Regions from separate parts of the Geodermatophilus sp. CPCC 206100 genome, predicted to be linked through region 1. Evidence: riboswitches for the same ligand, from Rfam matches in the RefSeq annotation. Region 1 holds a riboswitch; the other holds the start of a gene.
The links. A riboswitch is a leader RNA that binds a small molecule or an ion and turns the genes downstream of it on or off. The one in region 1 is predicted to bind cobalamin.

Region 1 (14,231 bases):
AGATGTTGACGACGGCGCCCGCGCGGCCGTCGGCCCGCCACCGCCGGGCGGCGCCGCGGGTGCCCAGGAAGCACCCGGAGACGTGCACCGCCATCATCCGCTCGAACGCGGCCAGCTCCAGCTCCTCGAGCGGTGCGCGGTCGCGGATGCCGGCGCAGTTGACCAGCCCGTCCAGCGGCCAGACGGCGTCCAGCACGCGGTCCCAGCCGGCCTCGTCGGTGGTGTCGAGCTCGTGCCCGCCCTCCGGCGGCCGCAGGTCCGCGGCGGACACCTGCCAGCCCGCCGCGGCGAGCACCCGGCAGATCTCCGCGCCGATGCCCGATCCGCCTCCGGTCACCAGGACTGCAGGCACGTGCCCTCCTCGTCGTCGTGCGGGTCAGCGCGCCGGATCCGGCGCGCCGAGCAGGTCGCGGACGCTGTCCCTCGCCCGCCGCGCCCGGGCGGGGACGTCCAGCTGGCGCGACCAGGAGTCGGACTGGACCTCGACGCAGACCGGCAGGTCGGCCGGCAGGGCGGCGAGGACGTCGGCCAGCGGCAACTCGCCCTCGCCGGGGAACAGCCGCCCGTGGCGGGCCTCGGCGGCCAGCGCCGCGAGGTCGCCGGGCGGGGCGGCCGGCGCGTCGCACAGCTGCAGGTACCCGACCGGCGGGGCGCCCGGCGCGGTCAGGTCGTCCGCGCTCTCCCCGCCGCGCTGCAGGTGGAGGACGTCGACCAGGACGGTGAGGCCGGCGCCCCCGGCGGCGCGCACCAGCTCGCCCGCGGCGCGCAGGGTCGGGACGGCGGTGAACCGCATGAACTCCAGGGCCACCGTGACGCCCGCCGGAGCGCACCAGCCGGCCAGCGTCGCCAGCTCGTCGGCCGCGCGGGCCGGGTCGTCGTGCGAGCTCACCACGAGCAGGAAGCGGGCGCCGAGCTCGGCGGCCACGTCGGCCCACGGGCGGTGGTCCGGAACCGGCACCCCGGGGCCCAGCCGCACCACCTCGAGGTCGAGCAGGGCCAGGCCGCTGTCGTCCACCCGGCGGCGGAGGGGGCCGATCGCCGCACGGGGCAGGCGCTCGGGATCCCACCGGGTGCCGAAGGCGTCGAAGCCGGCGGCCGCCGCCGCGGCCAGGGCCTCCTCGGGCGTCGCGTCGAGCACCGTGCCGGCGGACAGGGACACCACCCGGCCGGCCGTCACCCCGCCGACCGTAGTCGCTAGAGGACTCCCGACGGAAGCTTGAGTTGGGCTCCGCACCTCGCCTACGGTCGGTCCACCCGCCCGGCCGTCCGGAGCCCGGCCGGTTCGTCGATGGGCGGGCGCGGATGTCGGACCCGAGGAGCCTGGTCGGCCGGCGCGCAGCGGTCGTCGCCGTCTGCACCTCCGCCATGGGGGCGGGGACGGCGCCGGCCTTCCTCTACGGCTACCTGGGCCCCGAGATCCGGGCCGACCTGGACCTCTCGCGCGGCGGCCTGGGCCTGCTGATCGGCCTGTTCTACGGCCTGACCGGCCTGGGCTCGCTGGTGGCCGCGCGGGTCGCCGAGCCCTGGGGTGCGCGGCGCTGCATCGTCGTGGACCAGGTCGTGGTGGCGGCCTGCCTGCTGGCCTCGGTGCTCGCCCCCTCGGCCGTGGTGCTCGGCCTCGCGGCGGCGGTGGCGGGCGCGGGCTACGCGCTGGGCAACGCGGGGACGAGCATGGCGGTGGCGGCGACGGCGCCCGAGGGCAGCGCCGGGCGGGACCTCAGCATCAAGACCGCCGGCGTGCCGCTCATGGCGACCCTGCTCGCGCTCGCGGGGCCGGCGGTCGCGCGCACCGCCGGGTGGGAGGGGGTGGCGGTGGCCCTGACCGTCGTCGCGGTGCTCACCGCCGTCGCCGGGAGCCTCCTGCTGCCGGCCCGGAGCGCTCCGCGCGGCCGGGACGTCGCCGGGCCCGCGCCGGCGCCCCGGCCGCTGCCGCGCGGGTTCCTGCTCCTGCCCCTGGCCGCGTTCCTGTTCATCGCCGGCTCGCAGCCGCTGCTGTCGTGGCTGGTGCTCTCGCTGACCGACGCGGGGGTGGGCGCGGCCACGGCCGGTGCCGTTTCCGCGGCCGGCACCGCCGCCGGGGCGGTCGCCATGGTGGTCGTCGCCCGGTTCTCCGACCGGGTCGGGCCGCCGCGGCGGGCGCTGGTCGCCGCCGGCCTGGCGGGCACGGCCCTGCTCGGCGTGCTGCTGCTGTGGGCGACGGCGGGCCGTCCGCTGGTCCTGGTGCTGGTCGGCGCGGTCCTCGGGCTGCTGGGCAACCTGGCCGGGGCCAGCACCATCCACGCGGTCGTCGTCGACCGGGCGCCCTGGGCGGTGGGCCGGGCGATCGCGCTGATGTCGACCGGCTACTTCCTCGGTGCGCTGGTGGCGCCCTGGGCGTTCGGGCTGGCCGCCGACGTCTCCGGCGGGTACGGGCTCTCCTGGGGCGGCTGCGCGGTCGCGCTGGCCGGCAGCGCCGGCTGCTTCGCCCTCGTCCACCGGCGGGTCGCCGTCCCGGGAGCCCGGGTGCCCGGCTGAGCCGGACGGGCGGACGGCAGGATGGGCGCCGTGCCGACGAGCGGGAGGTCGCGACGATGACGGACACGAGGGCTCCGAGCTCCATCGTGGTGCACGAGACCCTGCCGGTTCGCGTCGTGATCGGACCGGGTGCCCGCGACGCCGTCCCGGACGAGGTCGCCCGACTCGGGGCGCAGCGGGTGCTGCTCGTGGTGACGCGGTCGGCGGCCGACGCGGGGGACCGTCTCGCCGACGCCCTCGGCTCCCGGCTGGCGGCCCGCTTCGACCGGCCGGCCGCGCACACCCCGGTGCCGGTGACCGAGGAGGCGATGCGGCTGGTGACCGGCGAGGGGATCGACGGCGTGGTGGCCCTCGGCGGCGGGTCGGCGGTCGGGCTGGCCAAGGCGGTGGCGGCGCGCACCGGCGTTCCGCAGGTCGCGGTGCCGACGACCTACGCCGGCTCGGAGGTCACGCCGGTCCTGGGGGAGACGGAGAACGGGGTCAAGACCACCCGGCGGGACCCGGCCCTGGCCCCGGGCACGGTGGTCTACGACCCCGAGCTCACCGTCTCCATGTCGCCGGGGCTCACCCGCACCAGCGCGGTGAACGCGCTCGCTCACGCCGTCGAGGCGCTGTGGGCGCCCGATGCCACCGCGGTCACCGACGGCCTGGCGACCGAGTCGGTGCTGGGCATCCTCACCGCCCTGCCCGAGGTGCTGGCCGACCCCGCCGACCTCGGGGCGCGCGGCCGGCTGCAGTCCGCCGCCTGGCTGGCCGGCCTCTGCCTGGCCCAGACCCGCATGGGGCTGCACCACCAGCTCGCGCACGTGCTCGGCGGCGCCTTCGACCTCCCGCACGCCGAGCTGCACACCCTCCTGCTGGCGCACGTCATGGCCTACGACCTGCCCGCGGCCCCCGCGGCGGCGGCGCGGCTGGACCGCATCGCCGGGCCCGACCCGGTGGCGGCCGTCGCCGCGCTGGCCCGCGCCCACGACGGGCCGACGACGCTGCGGGACCTGGGCGTGCCGCGCGAGGGTCTGCGCGGGATCGCCGAGCGGGTCGTGGCCCAGCCCTATCCGAACCCGCGGACGCCGGACCTCGAGTCGCTGACCGCCCTGCTCGAGGCGGCCTGGCGGGGCTGACCGCGGCGACGGGCGGGGCCCTCAGTCCTCGATGACGTCCCGTCCCTGCTCCCGGAGCAGCGCGAGGTGGTCCAGCATCCCCTTCAGGACCTCCGGGTCGTGGCCCTGCCAGTCCGGCACCTCGCCGACGACGCGCAGCGGGGAGCGGGTGCGGTAGGACTGCGTGGGGTTGCCGGGGAAGCGCTTGTCGGTCACGTTCGGGTCGTCCTCGAAGGGGCCCAGGGGCTCCACGACGTAGACGTGCCCCCGGTCTCCGCTCCCGGCCAGCGCGGTCGCCAGCTCGGCTCCCCAGGCGGCGGTGTCGACGAGCGCGGTGAAGTAGACGTTGTTCGACACCCGGCCCGCCTGGAAGTTGGAGCCGCGGCCGGGCACCAGCTCGTCGCCGACCTCCAGCGTGGACCCCGTCCCGTGGAAGAACGGTCCGGCGACGTGCGCGCAGTGGTCGAACGTCACGGGGACGCGGGTGCTGCCGCCTCCGCCTGCCGTCTCCTGCTCGGACACCCCAGCTCACTCCTTCCCGGTCACGCCCGCCGCGTCGAAGGTCGCCACGTCGCGCAGCGCCCGCGCGGCGCCGGCCACCAGGGGCAGCGCGAGCAGGGCTCCGGTGCCCTCGCCCAGGCGCAGGTCCAGGCCGAGCAACGGTCGCAGCCCCAGCGCCCGCAGCGCCAGGGCGTGCCCCGGCTCGGCCGACGTGTGCCCGGCGAGGACGTGCGCAACCACGCCGGGGCACAGCGCCGCGGCGGCCAGCGCCGCCGACCCGGCGATGACCCCGTCGAGCAGCACCGGCGTCCGGGTCGCCGCGCCGCCCAGCACGAAGCCGGCGAGCGCGGCGTGCTCCATCCCGCCGACCTCGGCCAGGGCGGCCAGCGCCTCCTCCGGCGTGGCCGGCCGGCGCGGCACCCGGGCGACGGCCCGGCCGACGATGTCCACCTTGCGCGCCAGGGTCGGGTCGTCGACGCCGGTTCCGCGGCCGGTCGCCGCCGCCGGCGCGGCGCCGGTGAAGGCGCAGACGAGCGCGGCCGACGGCGTGGTGTTGGCGATCCCCATGTCGCCGGTGACCAGGCAGCGCGCGCCGCCCGCGACCAGTGTGGTGGCCACCTCGATGCCCACCTCGACCGCCTGCCGGGCCTCCGCCGGCGACATCGCGGGGCCGACGGCGAGGTCGGCGGTCCCGGGCCGCACCTTCCGGTGCAGCAGCCGGTCGGCGGCCGGCAGCGGCGCCGCGACGCCGACGTCGACGACCACCACCTCGGCGCCCAGCTGCGCGGCGAAGGCGTTGACCACCGCGCCGCCGGCGGCCAGGTTGGCCACCATCTGCGCGGTCACCTCCTGCGGCCACGGCGTGACGCCCCGGGCATGGACGCCGTGGTCGCCGGCGAAGACCGCGACGGTGGCCGGTTCCGGCAGCGGCGGTGGGCAGCGGCCCGCGGTGCCGGCCAGCTGCGCCGCGACGTCCTCGAGGACGCCGAGCGACCCCGGCGGCTTGGTCATGCGGTCCAGCCGGTCGCGGGCGGCGCGCTCCGCGACGGCGTCGCGTGGGCGGACCGCGGCGATCGTGGCGCCCAGCAGGGTGCCGGCGAACGGGTCAGGGGTGGGCACGTCCGGCTCCCTCGGGGGCGGCCGCCGCGCAGGCGGTGACGAAGCGGGCGGGCAGGGCGGGCGAGCCGGCCCAGTGCAGGTGCAGGTACGAGGCGTGCACGCCGCCGGAGACGAAGCCCTCGGGAGCACCGCCGGCCCACCGCCAGGCGGGCGCCGGCCCGGACGCCGGGGTGGTGACGGTGCGGTGGAACTCGTGGCCGCGCACCCGCGTGCCGGCCGGGGCGAGCACCGAGTCGGTGAGGGCCACCGCCTCGCGGTAGCCCAGGGTCAGCTCCGGCGTGAAGGTGGCGTCGGCGTCGAGCACGCCGCACATCGGGACGCCGTCCAGGCTGCGGGCGAGGTAGAGCAGGCCGGCGCACTCGGCCGCGACCGGCCCGCCGCGGGCGACCAGCGCCGCGACGTCGGCGCGCAGAGCCGTGTTGGCCGACAGGTCCGCGGCGTGGGCCTCCGGGAAGCCGCCGCCGAGGACGAGGCCCGTGGTGCCGGCGGGCAGTGCCTCGTCGCGCAGCGGGTCGACCGGCACCACCTCCGCGCCGGCCGCGGCCAGCAGCTCGCCGTGCTCGGCGTAGCCGAAGGTGAACGCGGCTCCGGCCGCGACGGCGATCCGCGGCCGGCCGGGCACCGGGTGGACCTCCGCCGCCGGGTCCCACGGCGCGCCGTCCAGCGGGGGCGCGGAGCGGGCCAGCGCCAGGACGGCGGCCAGGTCGACCCGCGCGGCGACCACCTCACCGAGCTCGCGGACCGTCGCCAGCGCCTCGGCGGAACGCTCGGCGGCCGGCACCAGGCCGAGGTGCCGGGACGGGGCGGCCAGCCGGTCCAGCCGCGGGATCGCCCCGAGCACCGGCACCCCGGCCGCGCCGAGCGCGGTCCGCAGCAGCTCCTCGTGCCGGTCGCCGGCCACCCGGTTGAGCACCACCCCGCCGAGGCGCACCGACGGGTCGAAGGTGGCGAAGCCGTGCACCAGCGCGGCGACGCTCTGCGCCTGCGTCCAGGCGTCGACGACGAGCACCACCGGAGCGCGCAGCAGCCGCGCGACGTGCGCGGTGGAGCCGGCACCGGGGGGCAGCGACGGGTGCGAGGCGCCGTCGAACAGCCCCATGACGCCCTCGACCACGGCCACGTCGGCCGGCCGCGGGGTGCGCGCGCCGTGCAGGAACAGCGGGACCACCCGCTCCTCGTCCATGAGCACCGGGTCGAGGGTGCGGCCCGGCCGGCCCGCGGCGAGCGCGTGGTAGCCGGGGTCGATGAAGTCGGGGCCGACCTTGTGCGGGGAGACCGCGAGCCCGCGGGCGGTCAGCGCGGCGAGCAGCCCGGTGGTGACCGACGTCTTCCCGGCGTCCGTGGCGGGTGCGGCCACCACGAGCCGGGGGAGGGTCACCTCCCGATCCTGCGCGCGGCTCCCCGCCGCCGCGCGGCCGGGGTCGCGGGTGGCCGGGCCCATCCGCGTTCACAGCCGCCGTCCAGCCCCCTCCCAGCGCGCCGCCCGGCCCGCCGTCGAGGGTGAGCGGGATCCATCCGCGAACGACGGGAGACCCGTGGACGAGAACCGACGGACGACGACCTACGAGGGGCGGTCCCTGCCCCGGCCCGCCGAGGAGCTGGTGGACCAGGGACTCGGCTTCGACGTCGGCACGCTGCTGAGCCGCCGCAGGCTGCTCGCCGTCCTGGGCCTGGGCGCCGCCGGCGCCGGCCTCGCCGCCTGTGGCGGGACGTCGGCCTCGTCCGAATCGTCCGCGGCGGCGGCGTCGTCGACCGCGACCGCCGCGGCGGGGGAGATCCCCGACGAGACCGCCGGCCCGTACCCGGGGGACGGGTCCAACGGGCCGGACGTGCTGGAGCAGAGCGGCATCGTCCGCAGCGACATCCGCTCGAGCTTCGGCGAGAGCAGCGGCACGGCGGAGGGCGTGCCCATGACCCTGGAGCTGACCGTCCGCGACCTGGCCAACGGCGGCGTGCCGTTCGCGGGGGTCGCCGTCTACGTCTGGCACTGCGACCGGGACGGCGGCTACTCGATGTACTCCGAGGGCATCACCGACCAGAACTACCTGCGCGGCGTGCAGATCGCCGACGCCGCGGGCACGGTCCGGTTCACCAGCGTCTTCCCCGCCTGCTACAGCGGGCGGTGGCCGCACATCCACTTCGAGGTCTACCCGGACCAGGACGCGATCACCGACGCGGCGAACGTCATCGCGACCTCGCAGGTCGCGCTGCCCCAGGACGTCTGCGACGCGGTCTACGCCACCAGCGGCTACGCGAGCTCGGTGCGCAACCTGGCCCAGGTGGGCCTCACCACCGACAACGTCTTCGGGGACGACGGCGGCGCGAGCCAGCTGGCCACCGTGACCGGGGACGCGGCCGGCGGGTACACCGTCGCCCTCCCGGTCGGGATCGATCCGACCACGACGCCGACCGGGGGTGGCCTGGGCGGCGACGGCGCGCCGTCCGGAGCGCCCGGCGGTCCGGGCGGCGGCCGGCCCCCGGGGACACCGCCGAACTGACCCTTGCGGCCGGCCGGCACCGTGGCTAACGTGCAACCACATGGTTGTAGGTCAACTGGACCGGGAGAGCGCCGACCGGGTCTTCGCCGCCCTCGCCGACGCCACCCGCCGGGACATCGTCACGCGGGTGCTGGGGGAGGCGGCGTCGGTCTCGGCGCTCGCGCGGAACTACGACATGAGCTTCGCCGCGGTCCAGAAGCACGTCGCCGTCCTCGAGCGGGCACGGCTGGTCAGCAAGGAGCGTCGCGGCCGCGAGCAACTCGTGCGCGGCGACGTCGGCACCGTCCGGGCGGCCGCGCAGCTGCTCGGTGAGCTCGAGGAGCTCTGGCGCGGCCGGATCGGCCGCCTCGAGGAGGTCCTCGCCGATCCCGAGGGAGCAGACCCACGATGACCGTCGTCAGCACCACGCAGGACCCCGAGCAGCTCACCCTCACCGTCGTCGCGGAGCTCGCCGCCCCGCCGGCCCGGGTGTGGCAGGTCTGGACCGACCCGCAGCAGCTGCAGCGCTGGTGGGGCCCGCCCACCTTCCCGGCCACCTTCGTCGAGCACGACGTCGTGGTGGGCGGCACCTCCCGCTACTACATGACCGGGCCCGACGGCGAGAAGGCGTACGGCTGGTGGCGCTTCGTGGCGCTCGACGAGCCGCGGTCCCTCGAGTTCGAGGACGGGTTCGGCGACGCGGAGGGCCGACCGGCCGACGGCATGCCGACGACCCACGCCCGCGTGGACCTCGAGGAGACGCCCGCCGGCACGCGGATGACCGTGCGGTCGCGGTTCGCCACGCTGGAGCAGATGGAGCAGGTGCTGGCCATGGGCATGGCCGAGGGCCTGACCCTGTCGGTCGGCCAGATCGACGAGGTGCTGCTCGCCTCCGTGTGACGCCGAGCGGAGACGCGGTCCGGCTGGCACGGTGGGGGCGTGCCCGTCGGAACCGCGCTGCCCGAGGCCGTGCGCGCGCGGTTCCGGGCCCGCGTGTCGGGGGACCCCGACGGCGCTCCCGGCTGGGTCCGGGACATCGCGACGGTCGGCGAGGGGCCGGGCTGGTTCGAGCCCGACGGCGTCGTCTGGTGGGTCCACGGCGACCTCGCCACGCTGGTCGGCGGGGTGGCCGCCCTCCTGGGCCAGGCTGCCCACCCGCGGGCGCTGGCCGGGGTCCAGCGGCACTCGGCCTACCTCGACGACCCCTGGGCTCGGCTGGCCGGCACCGCCCGGTGGCTGGTGGTGACCACGTTCGGCTCGGCGGAGCTGGCGGAGCGGGAGGCGGCCCGGGTGCGTGGCCGGCACACCGTCGTCCGCGGCGTCGACGCAGCCGGCCGGCCCTACTCCGCCGGCGACCCCGACCTGCTGCGCTGGGTGCACCTCGCCTTCACCGACGCCTTCCTGGCCGCCCAGCGGTCGGTCGGCCGGCCCGCGCCGGCCTGCTTCGGACGGCGCTGGCCCGACACCTACGTGGCCGAGTGGGCCCGCAGCGCCCGCGCGCTGGGCGCCACCGACCTGCCGGAGACCGCGGCCGGGCTGGCCGAGGCACTGGCGGCGTACCGGCCGGTGCTGGAGCCGGTGCCGCCCGAGGTGCGGGCGTTCCTCACCGCGCCGCCCGGCCTGGGCGCGGCCGAGCAGGTCTTCTACGGGGGGCTCGCCGGGGCGGCCGGGTTGCTCGTCTCGCCGGTGATGGCCGGCTGCGCGGGCGTGCCGGGCCGCGGCCGCGACGTCCTCCGGCTGCCGGTGACCCGCGCCCAGTTGCGCGGGCTGCAGCTGGTGCTGGGCCCGCGCAGCCCGTCGGAGGAGGCCGCGCGCTGGCGGCTCGGGCGGGGACCGGCGCCGGCGTGGGTGAGGGGAGGCTGAGGTGCCCGCGGTGACCCTCTCCGGGCAGGACTACGCGGCCACGGTCGCCGCCGGCATCGTCGTCGTCGACGTCCGGGCTCCCTGGTACGCGCCGAGCCGGGGGCTCACGGCGGCGCTGGGGGCGGTGGCCGACCGCCATCCCGACGTCGTGTTCGCGACCGTGGACGCCGAGCAGGAGCCCGCCCTCGTCGCGGCGGTGGGCGTGCGGGCGGTGCCGACGCTGCTGGTCTACCGGGACGGCGTCCTCGTCTTCGCCGAGCCGGGCGCGCTGCCGGCCGACTCGGTGGAGCTGCTGCTCGACACCGTGCGGGAGCTGGACATGGCCGCGGTCCGGGAGCAGTTCCCGGAGCGCTGAGCCGAGCCCGGCTCGGCCCCTCAGTAGTGGATGGTGCCCCGGGTCCCGCCGCCGACCGCGACGGCGGAGCCGGTGATCCCGGCGCTGCGCGGTGAGGCCAGGAAGGTGACGACGTCGGCCACCTCGGCCGCGGTCACCAGCCGGCCGATGCTGGTGCCCGCGGCCAGGGCGCGCTCGACCTCCTCCGCGGTCCGGCCCTGGGCTGCGGCCTGGTCGGCGATCGACCGGGCCCGCCGCTCGGTCACGGTGATCCCGGGGTGGACGACGGTCACCGTGATCCCGGCCGGCCCGAGCTCGTCGGCGAGGTTGGCCGTCATCGCGGCCACCGCGACGTTGCGCACCGACCCGACCAGCGAGCCGGTCCGCAGCGCGTTGAGCCCGCTGATGTTGACGATCCGGCCCCAGCCGGCCGCGACCATGTGCGGGGCGACCGCCCGCGCGCAGCGCAGGTAGCCGAGCACCTTGGTCTCCACCTCGGCACGGACGTCGTCGTCGGACACCTCCGCCAGCGGCGGCACCGGACCGGCGGAGGCCGGCCGCGCAGCCGCGTTGACCAGCACGTCCACCCCGCCGAGCTCGGCCACCACCCGCTCGACCACCCCGCGCACGGCGTCGTCGTCCCGGGTGTCCGCCGGGCAGGGGAGCGCGGTCCGGCCGTGCCGGCGCACCCGCTCGGCCGCCGCCGTGAGCGCGTCGGCGTCCCGGGCGACCAGCGCCACGTCGACCCCCTCCGCGGCGAGGGCGTCGGCCACGGCGAGGCCGATGCCGCGGCTGGCGCCGGTGACGATCGCGCGCTTGCCGGTCAGCTGCAGGTCCACGGGGGCTCCTCCGGGTCGTGGGGAGGGGGGCACGGGCGATGGTGCGCCGGCGGAGCCGGGCTGTCACCGGGACACGCCGTCCCACCCGTGGTGTCAGAACCTGTCGGCACCCCCTCATATGGTGGTCCTGCAGCTGGTCCGGGCCGCTCTCCTCGAGCGGACCGGGGCAAGAGGGAACCCGGTGGGAATCCGGGACTGTCCCGCAGCGGTGAGTGGGAACGACCGCCGTCACAGGCACTGGGTGTGCACTGCACCTGGGAAGCGACGGCCAGTAGGAGCCGGCGAGAGCCGGCGCGCCCGCGAGTCCGAAGACCTGCCAGCCGCACCGCGCACGCCCGTGCGCGGTCGTCCGGGACCTCGGGGATCGGGTCCGTCGGACAGCCCCGGCCGTGTCCGGGGCTGGCGGCCTCCTCCTCGCCCGGACTCCGGGAGCTCACGAGGAGCGAGCGAGCAGATGACCCTCACCGACCAGCCGGCCCAGGCGCCGGCCGCCCCGCGCAGTCCCATGCAGGTGCGCAAGCGCAGCGGCGACCTGGAGCCGGTCGACGTCAACAAGATCGTCAAGGCCGTCGAGCGGTGGTGTGACGACCTCTCCTGGGTCGATCCGCTGCGCGTGGCCACCCGCACCATCAGCGGCCTCTACGACGGTGCCACCAGCGCCGAGCTGGACCGGCTGTCGATCCAGACCGCGGCCGAGATGACCGGCGAGGAGCCGGAGTACTCGCGGCTGGCCGCCCGGCTGCTGGCCAACTACGTGCGCAAGGAGGTCGCCGGCCAGGGCATCGCCTCGTTCAGCCAGAGCATCGCCCTCGGGCACGCCGAGGGCCTGATCGGCGACGCGACGGCGGCCTTCGTCGCCCGGCACGCCCGCAAGCTGGACGACGCCGTCGACGCCGACGCCGACCGCCGCTTCGAGTACTTTGGGCTGCGCACCGTGGCCGACCGGTACCTGCTGCGGCACCCGGTCACCCGGCTGGTCGTGGAGACGCCGCAGTACTGGCTGCTGCGGGTGGCCTGCGGGCTGTCCCGGACGCCGGTCGAGGCGATCGGCTTCTACCGGCTGATGAGCTCGCTGGCCTACCTGCCGAGCTCGCCGACGCTGTTCAACTCCGGCACGCGGCACACCCAGATGAGCTCCTGCTACCTCGTGGACTCCCCGCGGGACGAGCTGGGCTCGATCTACTCCCGGTACGCGCAGGTGGCGGCGCTGTCGAAGTTCGCCGGCGGCATCGGCATCTCGTGGTCGCGGGTGCGCTCCCGCGGCGCGCTGATCCGCGGCACCAACGGCCGGTCCAACGGCATCGTGCCCTGGCTGCGCACCCTCAACGCCTCGGTGGCGGCGGTCAACCAGGGCGGCCGGCGCAAGGGCGCGGCCTGCGTCTACCTGGAGCCGTGGCACCCCGACGTCGAGGAGTTCCTCGAGCTGCGGGACAACACCGGGGAGGACGCCCGCCGGACCCACGACCTCAACCTCGCCAACTGGGTGCCCGACGAGTTCATGCGCCGGGTCGAGGCTGACGAGGCCTGGTCGCTGGTCGACCCCGACGAGGTGCCCGAGCTGCCCGACCTGTGGGGCGAGGAGTTCGACCGGGCCTACCGCGCGGCCGAGGCGGCCGGCCGGTTCGTGCGCCAGGTGCCCGCGCGCGACCTGTACGGGCGGATGATGCGCACCCTCGCCCAGACCGGGAACGGCTGGATGACGTTCAAGGACGCCGCCAACCGCACCTGCAACCAGACCGCGCGGCCGGGCAACGTCGTCCACCTGTCCAACCTGTGCACCGAGATCGTCGAGGTCTCCAGCGACACCGAGACCGCGGTGTGCAACCTCGGCTCGGTCAACCTCGCCGCCCACCTGGCGCGCGCGGCCGACGGCACCGCGACCGGCGTCGACTGGGACCGGCTGCGGGCCACGGTGCGGACGGCGGTCGGCTTCCTCGACCGGGTCGTCGACATCAACCACTACCCGTCGGCGGAGGCCGCGGCGAGCAACCCGCGGTGGCGGCCGGTGGGCCTCGGGGTCATGGGCCTGCAGGACGTCTTCTTCGCGCTGCGGCTGCCGTTCGACGGGGACGCGGCGCGGGAGCTGTCGACCCGCATCGCCGAGGAGGTGTACCTGACCGCGCTGGAGACCTCGGTCGCGCTGGCCGGGGAGTCCGGTCCGCACCCGGCCTACGCCGACACCCGCGCGGCCGACGGGGTGCTGCAGCCGGACCTGTGGGGCGTCGTCCCGGCCCAGACGGAGCGCTGGGACCGGCTGCGCGCCGCGGTGGCCGCGTCGGGCCTGCGCAACTCCCTGCTGGTGGCCATCGCCCCGACGGCGACGATCGCCTCGATCGCCGGCTGCTACGAGTGCATCGAGCCGCAGGTGTCCAACCTGTTCAAGCGCGAGACGCTGTCGGGGGAGTTCCTCCAGGTCAACGCCGCCCTGGTCGCCGAGCTCAAGGCGCTCGGGGTCTGGGACGAGCGGACCCGCGAGGCGCTGAAGCGGGCCGAGGGGTCGGTGCAGGGGCTGACCGACCTGCCGGCGGAGACCCGGCAGCTGTTCCGGACGGCGTGGGAGCTGCCGCAGAAGGCGCTCATCGACCTCGCCGCCGCCCGCGCCCCCTACGTCGACCAGAGCCAGTCGCTGAACCTGTTCCTGGCCAGCCCGACCATCGGGAAGCTCTCCTCGATGTACCTCTACGCCTGGAAGGCGGGGCTCAAGAGCACCTACTACCTGCGCTCGCGCCCGGCGACCCGCATCCAGCAGGCCACCGTCGGGGTGACGACGCCGTCCGCGGCCGACGCCCTCGCCTGCTCGCTGGAGAACCCGGAGAGCTGCGAGGCCTGCCAGTGACCGCCGTCCGACCCGAGGGAGACACCCCTGTGCTGCTCGACCCGGGCATGGAGCTGACCCTGCGGCCCATGCGCTACCCGCACTTCTACGACCGCTTCCGCGACGCCATCAAGAACACCTGGACCGTCGAGGAGGTCGACCTGCACTCCGACCTGGCCGACCTGGCCCGGCTCAGCCCGGCCGAGCGGCACCTGGTCAGCCGGCTGGTCGCCTTCTTCGCGACCGGCGACACCATCGTGGCGAACAACCTGGTGCTCAACCTCTACCAGCACGTCAACTCGCCCGAGGGCCGGCTGTACCTGTCCCGGCAGCTGTTCGAGGAGGCGGTGCACGTCCAGTTCTACCTGACCCTGCTGGACACCTACGTGCCCGACGAGACCGAGCGGCACGCGGCGTTCGCCGCGGTGGAGAGCATCCCGTCGATCAAGCGCAAGGCCGACTTCTGCTTCCGCTGGATCGACTCCCTGGGCGAGCTCGACCAGCTGCGCACCCGCGACGACCGGCGGGCGTTCCTGCTCAACCTGATCTGCTTCGCCGCCTGCATCGAGGGGCTGTTCTTCTACGGCGCCTTCGCCTACGTCTACTTCCTCCGCTCCCGCGGCCTGCTCAACGGGCTGGCCAGCGGCACCAACTGGGTGTTCCGCGACG
Region 2 (14,231 bases), on a different contig from region 1:
ATGACCGTGCGGCGCGGGGCCTTGTTGCCGTTGGCGTCCCTGCCGATGTAGGACCGGATGGTCGGGCCCGGGATGGACTTGTTGTAGCTCCACATCTTGGTCCACATGCCGGGGGCGATCTGCGCCTGGACGTTGGTCTCGGTGATCCGGTAGTAGTCCGTCCCGATGTAGGCGCTGCCCTTGATCGGCTCGCCGGGGCGGTGCGCGTTGCCGGGGACCGGCACGTAGTCGTCCGGGACCTTGCCGTAGCTGTCGCCGGGGACGTCGTCCCGGGCGACCGGCTCGAGCACCGGCGGCGCCTTGAAGGCGGCAACGAAGGGCTTCGGCATCTTGCTCGACGCGAGGGTCGACGCCGTCGCCGCCTTCAGGATGGCCTGGAAGGGGAGCGCTGCGGCGGCAGTGCCGGCGAGAGAGACCTTGAGAACGTCTCGTCGGTTCAGGCTGGGCGTGTCCATCGGGGAAGCTCCTTCTACTGCCGCCTCGTGCGGTAGTGGAACTCTCTCGATCCAGCCCCTCCTGTCACAGCCGTCGCAGGGGGATCCTCCCCACCCGCAAATGGGGGGTCTGTGCAGGTCAGCGCGCTGTTTGTGTCACTGACCGTGACCCAGCGGTACCACTGCGGTCAGCAGCGCTCCGCCACCACGGCGCTCGTCGAGCGTCACCGTCCCGCCCAGGTCGACGACCCGGTCGCGCAGCAGCGACATGCCGAGGTGACCCTCGGAGCGTCGGTCGGTGCCGGACTCCGGGAAGCCGACGCCGTCGTCGGCGACCTCCAGCCGCACCGCCCGCGCCCCGCCCAGCTCGGTCTCCTCGAGCGTGATCCAGGCGTGGGTGGCCTGGGCGTGCTTGGCCACGTTCGCCAGGGCCTCCTTGGCGGTGCGGTAGATCACCGCCGCCGCGTCGGGCGTCATGTCCGGCAGCGGGCCGGCGTCCATGAGGATCTCGATGCCCTCGGCGCGCAGCGGCTCGGCCATGTCGGCGATGGCCACGCCGAGGCCGGGCCCGCTGAGGTCCGGCGGGTAGATGTCGACCATGAGGCGCCGCAGCGACTGCACGGCGTGCCGGACGGCGGTCACCAGCCGGTCCACCGTGGCCTGGCGTTCGGGGGGCAGGCTGCCGCGGATGGCCGAGAGGGCGTAGCTGACCCCGGCCAGGTCCTGCACGGGCCCGTCGTGCACGTCGGCGGCGATGGCGCGGCGCTCGCGGTCGGAGGCCTCCATGGACCGCTGCATGAGCGCGGTCCGCTCGGCCTCCTGCCGGCTCACCCGGCGGGCGAGCGACGTCGCGATCGGGATCTGCACGACCTGGAGCAGCACCAGGGCGCCGATGGCCATCGGGATGATCTGGCTGCGGAGCCGGGCCGCCTGCCGGTCGATGGTCTCGTAGGAGAAGTAGGCCTCGAACGCCAGTTGCTCGTTGGCCGCGGTCATCGGCGTGTAGACCTCGAGCTGCGCCACGCCGGTCGCCGAGGTCTCCGGGTTCTCGTCGACCTCGGCGACGGTCTCCCCTGCGACGGCCCGGAGCATCTCCTCCGAGGGAGGGATCCGGTCGTTGATCAGCGCCGGGTCGCTGGCGTAGATGATCTCGCCGGTGGGGCGCCAGACCACGATCTTGGTGACCGATCCGTCGCTCATCCGGTAGCCGACGACCCGATCGAGCTGCTCGATCCGCCCGGGGAGCCCCAGCAGGTGCTCCTCGAGGATCGGCGCGACCAGCAGCGCTCCCAGGCGTTCCGCGGCGCGCTCGGCCTCGGCCAGCGCGTTGGCCCGCGCGATCCGCTCGCTGATCCAGATCGTCCCTGCCGACACGACGAGCAGCACCAGGAGTGCGGTCAGGCAGAACGCCAGGAGTTCGCGACGGGGGCCGCCGTCCCGGGCGGGGCGGCGGCCCTTGGGAGTCCGGGGCTGGTCGGTGGAGACGCGGCCGGCGGCCTCAGTGCTCATCAACGGAGCTGAGGAGCCCCAGCTGCTGCGCCTTCACGACCGCCTCGAGCTGAGAACGGACGCCGAGCTTGGCGTGCAGCGACTTTACGTAGCCGCGGCAGGTCTCGAGGGTGATGCCGAGGACCCGGGCGATCGCCTTGACCTGCATGCCCCGGCCGAGGCAGTCCAGGACCTCCTGCTCGCGGCGGGTCAGCTGGGGCGCCGCGCCGCGGGCGGGTGAGGCGGCCGGCGCGCACGTCGCGCCGCCGGAGAACGTGGAGGGGGCGACGAGCATCTGGCCCGGCTGCACCCGGGACAGGACGTCGATCATCTCGGCCAGCGAGCCGTCCTTGGGGATGAACGCCGAGGCGCCGGCCTGCGCGGCGCGGACCACCCAGTCGGGGTCGCGGTGCGCGGTCACCACGGCGACGACGGCCCGCGGGGCGACCTCGCGGACGCGCCGGGTGGCGGCCAGCCCGTCCTGGCGCGGCATCTCGATGTCCATGACGACGATGTCGGGCTGGAGCTCCTGGGCCATGGCGATCGCCTGGCCGGCCGAGTGCGCCGTCCCCACGGCGTCCATGCCGGCCGAGGCGAGGGCGCCCGACAGCAGCTCGGCGAAGGTGCGGTGGTCGTCGACCACCAGCACCCGAGTCATGTCGGTTTGCCGGTCGAGCTGTGCGAGCGCCATGGGAACCCCCCCGTCGGTCAGTGTGTGCTCCGCCCGACGCTGCGGGGGGAACGCGCACATATGACCTGAGCGGAGGGCCCCCTCACCAGGGGCCATGACCCCATTCGGGCCGAAGGTCCCTGGGGTCACCCAGCTCATACGAGCGCGTCGCGACTCACAGTAGGCGAAACGCTTCGGTTCCGAGCCGTTTCACCAGGGGCCGTTCACCCGATGGGGGCACCCGCCGTGGCCGCGGCCTCGCTCCACGCGGTGCCTCCGGCGGCCACCGTGCGCACGTGTCCGGGCAGCGCACCCGGGTCGTCGTCCTTGAGCAGGTACCCGGCGACGCCGATCTCCTGGGCCTCCCTGACCAGTGCGGGGGTCAGCGAACCGGTCAGGACGACGACCTTCGCGTCGGGCTGGGCCGACAGCAGCTGACGCGCCGCCTCCAGGCCGGTCACCCGGGGCATGGCGACGTCCAGCAGCACGACGTCGGGGTGCGTCCGCCGGGCCGCGTCCAGCACCTGGGCACCGTCCTCGCACGCGGCGACGACCTCGACGTCACCGCTGGACCCGAGCAGTTCGACCAGTGAGTCCCGGACGAACGCGTGGTCGTCGGCCAGCAGCACCCGGATCACGCGTCACCTCCTCCGTCGGTACCTGCACCCCACCGGTGGGCGGAGCGCACCGTACCCACGGTCCGCCCGGTTGATGCGAGCGACCTTGGTCGGCAGGGACGAGTCTCGCAACCGCGGGCTGCCGGAGCGACAGCCGAACGGCGGGGGTGCCCGACCCCCAAAGGGGGGGATGCGGCCGCAGTCGCCGGATGACCGACGGTGAGGACGCGCAGGTCAGACGCGGGTCACTCGACCGCGTCGTCCGCCGGCGTGCGCAGGTCCGTGGGGTCCAGCCGGCCCGCCGCCAGGTCCGCCGCGAGGTCCTCCACGGTCCGGTCCGCCGACCACGCCGCGGCGCGCAGGAGGTCCAGGGCAGCGGGGACGTCGACGTCCAGCGCCATGCTGGTGCGCCCGGCCGCCTCCCACACCCGTGCCCGGTGCTCCGCGGCCGGGCCGTGCAGCCACGCCGGGCCGCCCTGCGGCGACCACTGGGACCACACCGCGGCGTCACCGAGCGCCGAGGTGACCAGGTCGCCCACCGCCACGGCCTCGAAGACGTCGAGGTCGGTCACGGCGTCCTCGTCGACGAAGAACAGGTCGAGGGCGCCCGGGCCGGCCAGGGTCTCCCCGAGCGGGAAGGCGACCACGGCGCAGAAGGGCGTCCGCTCGACCAGCAGGCCGGCGAAGCTCGGCCAGCGGCGGCGCAGGTCGGCGAGCGCGGCGAACACCGGCTCCCGGTTCTCCTGCGCGGTCTCGCACGGGCCGGTGCCGGCGGTGAACTGCAGCCGCTCCGCGTTGGCGGCGTCGTGGGAGCTCCCTCCGAGCGGGATCCGACGTCCCGCCGGGTCACGCACGCTGAGGCCGGCCCCGTCGACCTCGAGCATCCGGGCGCAGGCCCGGGCCAGCCGCACGGGGAGCAGCTCCGGGGTGGCCAGCTCCGAATCGCTCTCCAGGTGGAGCGCGGCGGTGAAGCGCGCGGCGATCGACACGTCTCATCGTGCCGCACGATCCTGTTCCGCACAGGATGATCTCGCGTGGCCGGTTCAGGCCCCGTCGTCCTCCGGCGCCCGGAGGGGGAGGACGGCGGGTCCGAAGGGGCCGGGGACCACCTCGGCCCGGGCGCCGTAGTGCCGGTGCAGGGCCTCGGCGGTCAGCACGTCGGTCGGCCGTCCCTCGGCGACCACGCGGCCCTCCGACAGCAGCGCCAGGCGGTCGGCGTACTGCCCGGCGAGGCTGAGGTCGTGCAGCGTGCTCAGCACGGTGAGCCCGTCCTGCCGGCGCAGCCGGTCGACCAGGTCGAGCACCTGCTGGGCGTGGCCGAGGTCGAGGGCCGCCGTCGGCTCGTCGAGCAGCAGCACGCGGGGCTGCTGGGCCAGCGCCCGGGCGAGCACCGCCCGCTGCTGCTCGCCGCCGGACAGCGTCGACACCAGCCGGTCGGCCAGCCCGGCCAGCTCGAGGCGGTCCATCACGTCCGCGACCACCTGCCGGTCCACCCGGCGGGGCGCCGACAGCAGGGCCCGGTGCGGCGTGCGGCCCAGGGTCACGTAGTCCCCGGTGGTCACCCCCTCCGGGACGACGGGCCGTTGCGGGGCGTAGGCCAGCTGCCGCGCGCGCTCCCGCCGGGGCATCCCGCTCGTGGGGACGCCGTCGACGCGGACGAGGCCCTCGTGCGGGTGGAAGCAGAGCACCGACCGCAGCAGCGTGGACTTGCCCGAGCCGTTGGGCCCGATGACCGCCGTCCACCCGCCGGGCTCGACCGCGAGCCGCACGTCGGACAGCACGCGGGTGCGCCCGTAGCCGGCCGACAGCCCGACGACCTCGACCCGCGCTCCGCCCGGGGCGGTCACCGGTGCCGCGCCCCGACCCACAGCAGCCCGGCGAAGAACGGGGCGCCGACGAACGCGGTCACGACCCCGATCGGCAGCTCCGCGGGCGCCAGGACCACCCGGGCGACGAGGTCGGCCAGCACCAGGAACGCCCCACCGGCAAGCAGGGCGGCCGGCAGCACGCGGGCGTGGGAGCCGCCGACCAGCCGCCGGGCGATGTGCGGGACCACCAGCCCGACGAAGCCGATGAGCCCGCTCACGGCCACGGCGGAGGCGGCCGCGAGGGAGGCGGCGACGACGACCAGCAGCCGCAGCCGCCCGGGGTGGACGCCGAGGGAGCGGGCCTCGTCGTCGCCGACCGCCAGCACGTCGAGGGCCCGTCCGCAGAGCAGCAGCACCAGGCAGGCCACGCCCAGGTAGGGCAGCACGAGCACGACGTCGGACCACTGCGCCCGGCCCAGCTGGCCGAGCAGCCAGCCGTAGACCTCGCGCAGGTCGTCGGTGTTCTGCTGCTGCACCAGCGTCTGCGCCGCGGCCAGGAACGAGGCCACGGCGACCCCGGCCAGCAGCAGGGTGGCGCTGTGCGATCCGCCGGCGGCGGTGCCGAGGGCCAGCGCCGCCCCGACGCCGAGCAGCGCACCGGCGAAGGCGGCGAGCGGGACGACGCCGAAGGGGCCCAGCGACGCCCCGGGCGAGTAGGCGATCACCAGGGTGGCGCCGAGCCCGGCCCCGGCGGCCGCGCCGAGCAGGTACGGATCGGCCAGCGCGTTGCGGAACACGCCCTGGTAGGCGGCGCCGGAGACGGCCAGCCCGGCGCCGACGAGGGCGGCCAGCACCACCCGCGGCAGCCGCAGCTGCAGCAGCACCGCCTCTCCGGTGCCCTCGAGCCCGCCGGGGACGTCGATCCCCAGCGGTCCGAGGGCGCGGTCGGCGAGGGTGGCGACGACGGCTCCGGGCGGCAGCGGCAGGGCGCCGACCCAGACGCCGGCCAGCATGGCCAGCACCAGGGCGGCGCCCGAGCCCCACAGCACCCGTCCGGCGCGGTGCCGGCGGCGGGGAGGCGCGGGTGCGGCCGCGCTGTCGGTGCCGCCTCGGGTGGCCGTCATCGTCGTCCGCCGGTCAGCCCTTCAGGACCCCGGCGACGGCCTCGGCGAAGTCCGCGACCCGCGGCCCCCACCGAGAGGCGATCGCGTCGTCGGCCTCGAGCACCCGGCCCTGCTGGACGGCGGGCACGGTGTCGAACGCCGGCCGCTGGGCGAGCGTGGCGGCGTCCTGCGCGCAGCACACCGTGTCGGCCAGGACGACGAGGTCCGGCGCCTGGCCCACCACGTACTCGGCGGACAGCTGCGGGTACCCGCCGGCGGTGTCGGCCGCGCCGTCGGCGATGTTCTCCAGCCCGAAGAGCGTGTAGACGCCGCCGATGAACGTCTCGCTGGTCGCGGAGTAGAAGCTCGGGTCCAGCTCGTGGTAGACGCGCATGCCCTGGGTCTCGGCCGGCACCGAGGCCACGGCGGCGTCGATCCGGTCCTGCACGCCGGCCACCACGTCGGCGGCCTCGTCGGCGTGGCCGGTGGCCTCGCCGATGGTCTCCACCTGGGCGTAGCTCTCCTCGAGGCTGGTGGCGGCGTTCAGCAGCAGGGTGGGCACCTGGAGGGCGTCGAGGGCGTCGACGATCCCGTTGAGGTCGTCGCTGAGCACGACCAGGTCGGGGGAGTAGGCGGCGATGGCCTCGGCGCTGGGCGTGAAGGACGACAGGTCGGTGATCGGCGCCTCGGCCGGGAAGTCCGAGGTGCTGTCGACGGCCTCGACCTGGTCGCCGGCGCCCACGGCGAAGAGCATCTCGGTGGCGGTGGCCGACATCGACACGATCGACTCCGGCCGCTCCTCCAGGGTGAGCTCGCCGTCGTCGCCGGTCACCGTGACGGGGAAGTCGGCGCCGGCCGGGCTGGGGGAGGACCCGGCGGCGTCGCCGCCGGAGCCGTCGTCGGCGCAGGCCGACAGGACGAGGAGGAGCGGGAGCAGCAGCGCGGCGACGGGCCGGCGCGAGATCGTGCGGGGCAACGGAGGCCTCTCAGGAGGCGGCGACGCCGCCCACGGGGCGCCCCACGCCCGATGCGCGACCCCTGCCGCGAGGGTCGAGACACGGCGCACGGCAGGCGATCTGGCTCGGGTCGACGGGCGACCACCACAGTTGCGGGACAGCGCCGGGTTCTCACCGGACTTCGCTGGTCGTGTGCCACCGGCCGGAGCCGGCCAGGGAAAGGTACCAGCGGCGCGGGTCAGGCCCGTTCCGGTGCCCGGCCCTCCAGGACGGCGGAGTAGACGCCGACCGTCTGCTGCGCGATCGCCGGCCAGCCGAACTCCGACAGCACCCGCTCGCGCCCGGCGGCGCCCATCGCGGCCGCGCGGCCCGGGTCGGCGAGCAGCTCGGCCACGCGCGCGGCCAGCCCCGCCTCGAACGCGGCCGGGTCCTCGGGCGTGTAGGGGACCAGCAGCCCCGTCCGGCCGTCGGCGACGACCTCCGGGATGCCGCCGACCGCGCTGGCGACGACGGCGGTGCCGCAGGCGGCGGCCTCGAGGTTCACGATGCCCAGCGGCTCGTAGACCGACGGGACGACGAACACGGTGGCGCCGGTGATGAGGGGGACCAGCTGCTCGCGCGGCAGCATCGCCTCGATCCACACCACGCCGGTCCGCCGCCGCTGCAGCGCCGCCACCGCGTCGGCGACCTGCTGCCGCTCGGCGGGGGTGTCCGCGGCTCCCGCGCACAGCACCAGCCCGGCGTCGGCGGGCAGCTGCTCGGCGGCGGCCAGCAGGTGGGCGACGCCCTTCTGCCGGGTGATCCGCCCGACGAACAGCGCGTAGGGGCGGCCGGGGTCCACGCCCAGGCTCCGCACCACGTCGGGGTCGTCGACCGGGCGGTAGGCCTCGGCGTCCACGCCGTTGCCGACGACGTGCACCCGCGCCGGGTCCAGCTCGGGGTAGGCGTCGAGCACGTCGGCGCGCATGCCGTGGCTGACCGCGATCACCCCGTCGGCCGCGAGGTACGCGGTGCGCTCCACCCAGGACGACAGCCGGTAGCCGCCGCCGAGCTGGTCGGCCTTCCAGGGCCGGCGCGGCTCCAGCGAGTGCGCGGTCACCACGTGCGGCGTCCCGTGCACCAGGCCGGCGAGCAGGCCCGCGGCGTTGGCGTACCAGGTGTGGCTGTGCACCAGGTCGACGCCGGCCAGCGCGCCGGCGATCTCGACGTCCACCCCCAGCGCCTGCAGCGCGCCGTTGGCCTCCCGCAGCCCGGCCGGGACCTCGTGGCCGGTCGCGTCCGCCCGCGGGCCGCCGAAGCAGTGGACCGCGAGCTCGGGGCCGGCCGGCAGCGCGCGGAGCGCGGCGGCGAGGTGCTCGACGTGGACCCCCGCGCCGCCGTAGACGTCCGGGGGCCACTCGCGGGTCACCATCCCGATGCGCACGCGGCTCACCCTAGGGGGCGGGGCCGCGCACCGCGGTGCGGCGGACGGCCCGACCAGCGGCTACGTTCCGAGCATGCGTGGCGGTCCTCGGGTTCTCGGCATCGTCCTGGCCGGCGGTGAGGGCAAGCGATTGGCTCCTCTGACCGCGGACCGGGCCAAACCGGCGGTGCCCTTCGGCGGCAACTACCGCCTGATCGACTTCGTGCTGTCCAACCTCGTCAACGCCGAGGTGCGGCAGATCGCCGTCCTCACCCAGTACAAGAGCCACAGCCTGGACCGGCACATCACCACGACGTGGCGGCTGTCGCAGATGCTGGGCAACTACATCACCCCCGTGCCCGCGCAGCAGCGGCTCGGGCCGCGCTGGTACACCGGCAGCGCCGACGCGATCTTCCAGAGCCTGAACCTCATCTACGACGCCCGGCCCGACATCGTCATGGTGTTCGGCGCCGACCACGTCTACCGCATGGACCCGGCGCAGATGATCGACCAGCACGTGCAGACCGGCGCGGGGGTGACCATCGCCGGCCTGCGGGTGCCGCGGGCCGAGGCCACCGAGTTCGGCGTCATCGACGCCGCCGCCGACGGGAAGGTGCGCGGCTTCCTGGAGAAGCCCGCCGACCCGCCGGGGCTGCCGGACTCGCCCGAGGAGAGCTTCGCCTCCATGGGCAACTACGTGTTCACCACCGACGCCCTGCTCGAGGCGCTGCGCGCCGACGCCGAGGACGAGGACTCGGCGCACGACATGGGCGGCTCGATCATGCCGATGCTGGCCGACGCCGGGGATGCGTGGGTCTACGACTTCTCCACCAACATCGTCCCGGGCGCCAGCGAGCGCGACCACGGCTACTGGCGGGACGTCGGGACGATCGACTCCTACTTCGACGCCCACATGGACCTCGTGTCGGTGACGCCGATCTTCAACCTCTACAACGACCGCTGGCCGATCCTCACCTCCCCGCCGCAGCTGCCGCCGGCGAAGTTCGTCCTCGGCGGGCGCGCGGAGGAGTCGATGGTCAGCGCGGGCGCGATCATCGGCGGCGGCTCGGTGCACAACTCGGTGATCGCGCCGGGCGTGCGGGTCGAGCGGGGCGCGCGGGTGGAGGACAGCGTCCTCATGGACGGCGTCTACGTCGGGGAGGGCGCCTACGTGCGCCGGGCCATCCTCGACAAGAACGTCGTCGTCCCCGCCTGGGCGCGCATCGGTGTCGACCTCATCGGGGACGCCGAGCGCTACCACGTCAGCGCCGGCGGGGTCACCGTCCTCGGCAAGGGCGCCCGGGCCGTCGTCTGAAAGAGGACCCCGTCCTCCCCACCCCTCGCGAGCTCAGGGCGGGGACCCGGGACGGGGCCGGAAGGTTGAGCGGAACGTGGCCGACCCTCTGATCGTCACGTTGCTGCTGGAGCCGGGGGCCCAGGAGCGGTTCGACCGGTTGCGGGCCGAGCACTTCCCGCGGGAGCGCAACCACCTGACCGCGCACGTCACGCTGTTCCACGCGCTGCCCGGTGAGCACGAGGACGCCGTCACCGCCGACCTGGCCGCCGCAGCCGGCCGGCCGCCGTTCGACGTGGCCGTCACCGGCCTCCGGCTGCTCGGCCGCGGGGTCGCCTACACCCTCGAGTCCGCCGAGCTCGCGGCGTTGCGGAGCGGGCTGGCGGCCGTCTGGGGACCCTGGCTCACCCGGCAGGACCAGCAGCGGCACGCCCCGCACGTCACCGTGCAGAACAAGGTCGAGCCCGCGGTCGCCCGGGCCCTGCGCGACCGGCTCGCCGCGGAGTTCGTCCCCGGCACGGTGGGCGCCACGGGGCTGGGGCTGTGGCGCTACCTCGGCGGGCCCTGGGAGCCCGTGGCCGGGTTCCCGTTCGGCTAGCGGCGGCGGGTCGCGACGAGCAGCCCGGCGCCGATGGGCAGGACGGCGGACGTGAGGTCCTCGTGCTCCCGGACGGCGCGGGCCAGCTCCCGCCAGGTGACGGTCTGCTCGTCGCGGGCGGACCGGTCGGCGATCCGGTCGCCCTCCAGCAGGCCGTGGCAGACCAGCGTGCCGCCGACCCGCACCAGGTCCAGCAGCGCACCGAGCTGCGCCGCGTAGTCGGTGGGGGCGCCGGCGCAGACCACCAGGTCGTAGGCGCCCGGCGACAGCCGCGGGAGGACCTCGCCCGGGGTCCCGAAGATCATCCGCGTCCGGCCGGCGGGGAAGCCGGCCTCGGTGAACGCCCGCCGCGCGGCGCGCAGCTGCTCGGGGTCGCCGTCCAGCGCGGTGAGGACGCCGTCGGAGCGCATGCCCTCCAGCAGCCAGAGCCCGACCACCCCGCCGCCGCTGCCGATGGAGACCACCGCGCGGGCGTTCCCGCCGGCGGCCAGGACGGCGAGCGTCGCGCCCACCGCGGGCTCGACCGGCGCCGGGCCGGCCAGCCGCGAGGCGCGCGAGCGCGCGGCCACGAGGGCGGGGGTCTCGGTGGCGAAGCGGTCGGCGTACGCGGCCCCGCTCCGGTCCGGCCGCGACCCCTCGGCGCTCACTGCTCGACTCCGGGCTCGTTCCGCTCCTCGCTCGCCGGCGCTCGCTGCGATGCTCGCTCGCCCGTCGTCCTCGCGGCGCTCATCACCGGGCGAGGGTAGTGGTCCCACCGAGCCCGGCCCGCCGCGACCGGCGGAACTGTGAGTGTCCTGTGAACGGGAACACCGCCCTGCGGGCGGCCCGTTGATCACGACGTGCGCCCCGAGCGAGCCGTCCGTCCCCGACCCGCCGATCCCGGAGGGCCGTCGACCGCCTCCGTCTGCGATCCTGGAGGCGTGTCCGAGCCCTCCGTCCCCGCCCTGGCCGACGCCGGCGCCGACGTCTGGGTGGCTCCGACGTGGGAGCAGGTCGTGCGCGACCACTCCGCGCGCGTCTACCGGCTGGCCTACCGCCTCTCGGGCAACCCGCAGGACGCCGAGGACCTGACCCAGGAGACCTTCGTCCGGGTCTTCCGCTCGCTGGCCGACTTCTCGCCGGGCACCTTCGAGGGCTGGCTGCACCGCATCACGACCAATCTCTTCCTCGACATGGTCCGCCGCCGCCAGCGGATCCGCTTCGACGCGCTGCCCGAGGACACCGAGCGACTGCCCGGCACCGCACCCAGCCCCGAGCAGGTCTACTCCGACACCCACCTCGACCCGCAGGTGCAGGCGGCCCTCGACGCGCTCTCCCCGGAGTTCCGCGTCGCCGTCGTCCTCTGCGACATCGAGGGCCTGACGTACGAGGAGATCGCGGCGACGCTGGGCATCAAGCTCGGCACGGTGCGCAGCCGGATCCACCGCGGCCGGGTCCAGCTGCGTGAGGCGCTGGCCCACCTCGCCCCCCGCCGGCCGGGAGCGGCCGGAGCCGGTGCCGTCGAGGGGGTCGCCGTCGAGGGAGGCGCGGGGTGAACATCCCCGAGAGCCACCTCGCGCAGGAGGCGATCGCCGCCCTGGTCGACGGCGAGCTCGCCGGGGGGCCCGCGGCCCGCGCGGCCCGGCACCTGGCCGGCTGCGCCCAGTGCCGCATGGCCGTGCAGGCCCAGCGGGAGGCCAAGGAGGCGCTGCACACCTGCTCGGAGGTCGCGGTGCCCGGCGACCTGCTGTCCCGGCTGCGGGCCATCCCCTTCACCACCGACGTCCCCGGCACCGGTCCGGGGCTGGGCTCGCTGAGCGCCGGGCCCGGCTCCCTGACCGTCAGCGGCTCCTCCGGCTCCTGGTCCGTGCCGCTCGCCCCGCCCGCGGCGGCCCCCGACCGGCCGCACCACGCCCGCTGGCTGCGCCGCGGCGTCGGGGGCGCGCTGGCCGGCCTCGGGCTCGGGGTCGCCGTCCTCGCCCTCAACCTGCCGGCCGCGGGCGCCGATCGCGACCGCCCCGTGCCGGCCTCGGTCGCCGACTCCCCGTCCGGGGTGCGCAGCGAGATCGTGCCGCCGGTGGTCCGGGCGATGACCGTGGGCTCGGGGAGGACCGGGGCACCCGGCACGCCGGGCGGAACGCCCTGAACGACCGCACCGACACCCCGTCCGGGGAGGACCCGCTGCCCGAGAACCCGCAGACCCCGGACGAGTCGCGCCCCGCGACCGACGCCCCGGTCCCCGACGAGGTGTTCGCGCGCCCCCGGGACGGCGTCGGCGGTTTCGACCCGCCCCCGGCCTCGCTGCGCCCGGCCGTCGCGCCCACCCCGCCCCCGAGCCCGGCCCAGCAGGCCGCCTTCGGCCGGCCCGCGGCGATCTCCGGCAGCTTCGCCGGCGACCGCCCCAGCCCGCCGCCGCGCCCGCTGCCGCCCCCACCCCCGGAGGCGGTGCTGCGGGCCTTCGCGCCGTCCGGCTCCGGCCAGCGCGGACTGCAGGAACCCCCCGGCGGGCGGCCCGGACGACGGCGCACCGCGACCGGGCCGTGGTGGAAGCCCGACGCCCGCACCGACCCCTGGCGTGACCCGCACGCGCCGGCCGGCCTCACCGGTCCGGCGGTGTTCGAGGAGCCCCAGGAGCAGGAGGGCCCGCTCGTCGTCGACGCCCGGGGGCGCCGGCGGCTGCGGCTGCGCGACCTCTCGGTCCGGCTGTGGGTCGTCGCGCTGCTGGCCGTCCTGCTGGTCGGCGCCGCGGGCGGCGCGGCCGGCTACCTGCTGACCCGGACCGCGGACGAGGAGCCGCTCCTGGCCGCGGGCACCCAGCTCAACACGACCGACGAGGGCATCGCCCGGGAGCCCGGCTCCGTCTCCGACATCGCCGCTCGCGTCACCCCGACCGTCGTCTCGGTCGAGGTGCGGCTGGGGGAGGCGGGGGCGACCGGGTCCGGGGTCGTCATCGACGGCGAGAACGGCTACATCGTCACGAACAACCACGTGATCTCCGGCGCCGACGGGGTGGAGGGGGCCGAGATCCGCGCGGTCTTCTCCGACGGCAGCGGCTCGGCGGCCCGCATCGTCGGCCGCGACCCGGCCAGCGACGTCGCCGTCCTCAAGGTGGAGAAGCCCGGCCTGCTCACCGCCGCCCTCGGTAGCTCCGGATCGGTCGTCGTCGGCGACCCGGTCGTGGCGGTCGGCTCCCCGCTCGGCCTGGCGAGCACGGTGACCAGCGGGATCGTCAGCGCCCTGGACCGGCCGGTGCGGCTGTCCGGGGAGGGCAGCGACACCAACGCCGTGATCAGCGCGGTGCAGACCGACGCCCCGATCAACCCCGGCAACTCCGGCGGTGCCCTGGTCAACGCCTCCGGCGAGCTGATCGGCATCAACACCGCCATCGCCTCGCTGGGCGGCGGCAGCGTGGGGCTCGGGTTCGCCATCCCGATCGACACCGCCCGCGACATCGCCCAGCAGCTGATCACCACCGGGCGGGCGGTCCACGCCGCGCTCGGGGTGAACGCCCGCTCGGTCACCGACGGCACGCGGGACGGCGCCCTGGTCGTCAACGTCGAGCCGGGCAGCGCCGCGGCCGAGGCCGGCATCCGGGAGCAGGACGTCGTGATCGCGGTCGACGACGAACCGGTGGGCAGCTCCGAGGAGCTGGTGGTCGCGATCGACGCGCACGAGCCCGGCGAGACGGTGACCATCGAGTTGATCCGCAACGGGTCCTCGACCAGGGTGGACGCGGTCCTCGACGAGGCCTGAGACACCCCCCGGACTGGGCACTGACCCCGGACTCCGGGCGACCTAGTCTGGAGTCCTGCGGCCGGGGGGCCCGGAGCAGGAGGGAGAGCCGCGTGTTCGACTCGATCGGCTGGGGCGAGATCATCGTCC

Region 2: linked by a shared signal. The riboswitch ahead of PGN05_RS22340 (ABC transporter substrate-binding protein) and the one ahead of PGN05_RS04480 (ribonucleoside-diphosphate reductase subunit alpha) in region 1 are both predicted to bind cobalamin.

Annotation. Positions count from the first base shown of each region.
Region 1 covers NZ_JAQISV010000008.1:76,698-90,928, reverse strand. The annotation lists gene PGN05_RS04545 (SDR family NAD(P)-dependent oxidoreductase) at 1-352, opposite strand, end outside; gene PGN05_RS04540 (sugar phosphate isomerase/epimerase family protein) at 377-1,177, opposite strand; gene PGN05_RS04535 (MFS transporter) at 1,303-2,514, shown strand; gene PGN05_RS04530 (maleylacetate reductase) at 2,571-3,635, shown strand; gene arr (NAD(+)--rifampin ADP-ribosyltransferase) at 3,657-4,088, opposite strand; gene cobT (nicotinate-nucleotide--dimethylbenzimidazole phosphoribosyltransferase) at 4,143-5,234, opposite strand; gene PGN05_RS04515 (cobyrinate a,c-diamide synthase) at 5,221-6,612, opposite strand; gene PGN05_RS04510 (intradiol ring-cleavage dioxygenase) at 6,770-7,732, shown strand; gene PGN05_RS04505 (ArsR/SmtB family transcription factor) at 7,773-8,123, shown strand; gene PGN05_RS04500 (SRPBCC family protein) at 8,120-8,611, shown strand; gene PGN05_RS04495 (oxygenase MpaB family protein) at 8,651-9,574, shown strand; gene PGN05_RS04490 (thioredoxin family protein) at 9,585-9,929, shown strand; gene PGN05_RS04485 (SDR family NAD(P)-dependent oxidoreductase) at 9,950-10,747, opposite strand; cobalamin riboswitch at 10,865-11,083, shown strand; gene PGN05_RS04480 (ribonucleoside-diphosphate reductase subunit alpha) at 11,202-13,583, shown strand; gene PGN05_RS04475 (ribonucleotide-diphosphate reductase subunit beta) at 13,613-14,231, shown strand, end outside.
Region 2 covers NZ_JAQISV010000056.1:18,769-32,999, reverse strand. The annotation lists gene PGN05_RS22375 (multicopper oxidase domain-containing protein) at 1-455, opposite strand, end outside; gene PGN05_RS22370 (sensor histidine kinase) at 591-1,943, opposite strand; gene PGN05_RS22365 (response regulator transcription factor) at 1,933-2,613, opposite strand; gene PGN05_RS22360 (response regulator) at 2,817-3,230, opposite strand; gene PGN05_RS22355 (GAF domain-containing protein) at 3,455-4,198, opposite strand; gene PGN05_RS22350 (ABC transporter ATP-binding protein) at 4,253-5,056, opposite strand; gene PGN05_RS22345 (FecCD family ABC transporter permease) at 5,053-6,141, opposite strand; gene PGN05_RS22340 (ABC transporter substrate-binding protein) at 6,155-7,096, opposite strand; cobalamin riboswitch at 7,169-7,298, opposite strand; gene glgA (glycogen synthase) at 7,315-8,499, opposite strand; gene glgC (glucose-1-phosphate adenylyltransferase) at 8,573-9,793, shown strand; gene PGN05_RS22325 (2'-5' RNA ligase family protein) at 9,870-10,370, shown strand; gene PGN05_RS22320 (O-methyltransferase) at 10,367-11,017, opposite strand; gene sigE (RNA polymerase sigma factor SigE) at 11,291-11,905, shown strand; gene PGN05_RS22310 (anti-sigma factor family protein) at 11,902-12,495, shown strand; gene PGN05_RS22305 (S1C family serine protease) at 12,597-14,102, shown strand; gene PGN05_RS22300 (twin-arginine translocase TatA/TatE family subunit) at 14,195-14,231, shown strand, end outside.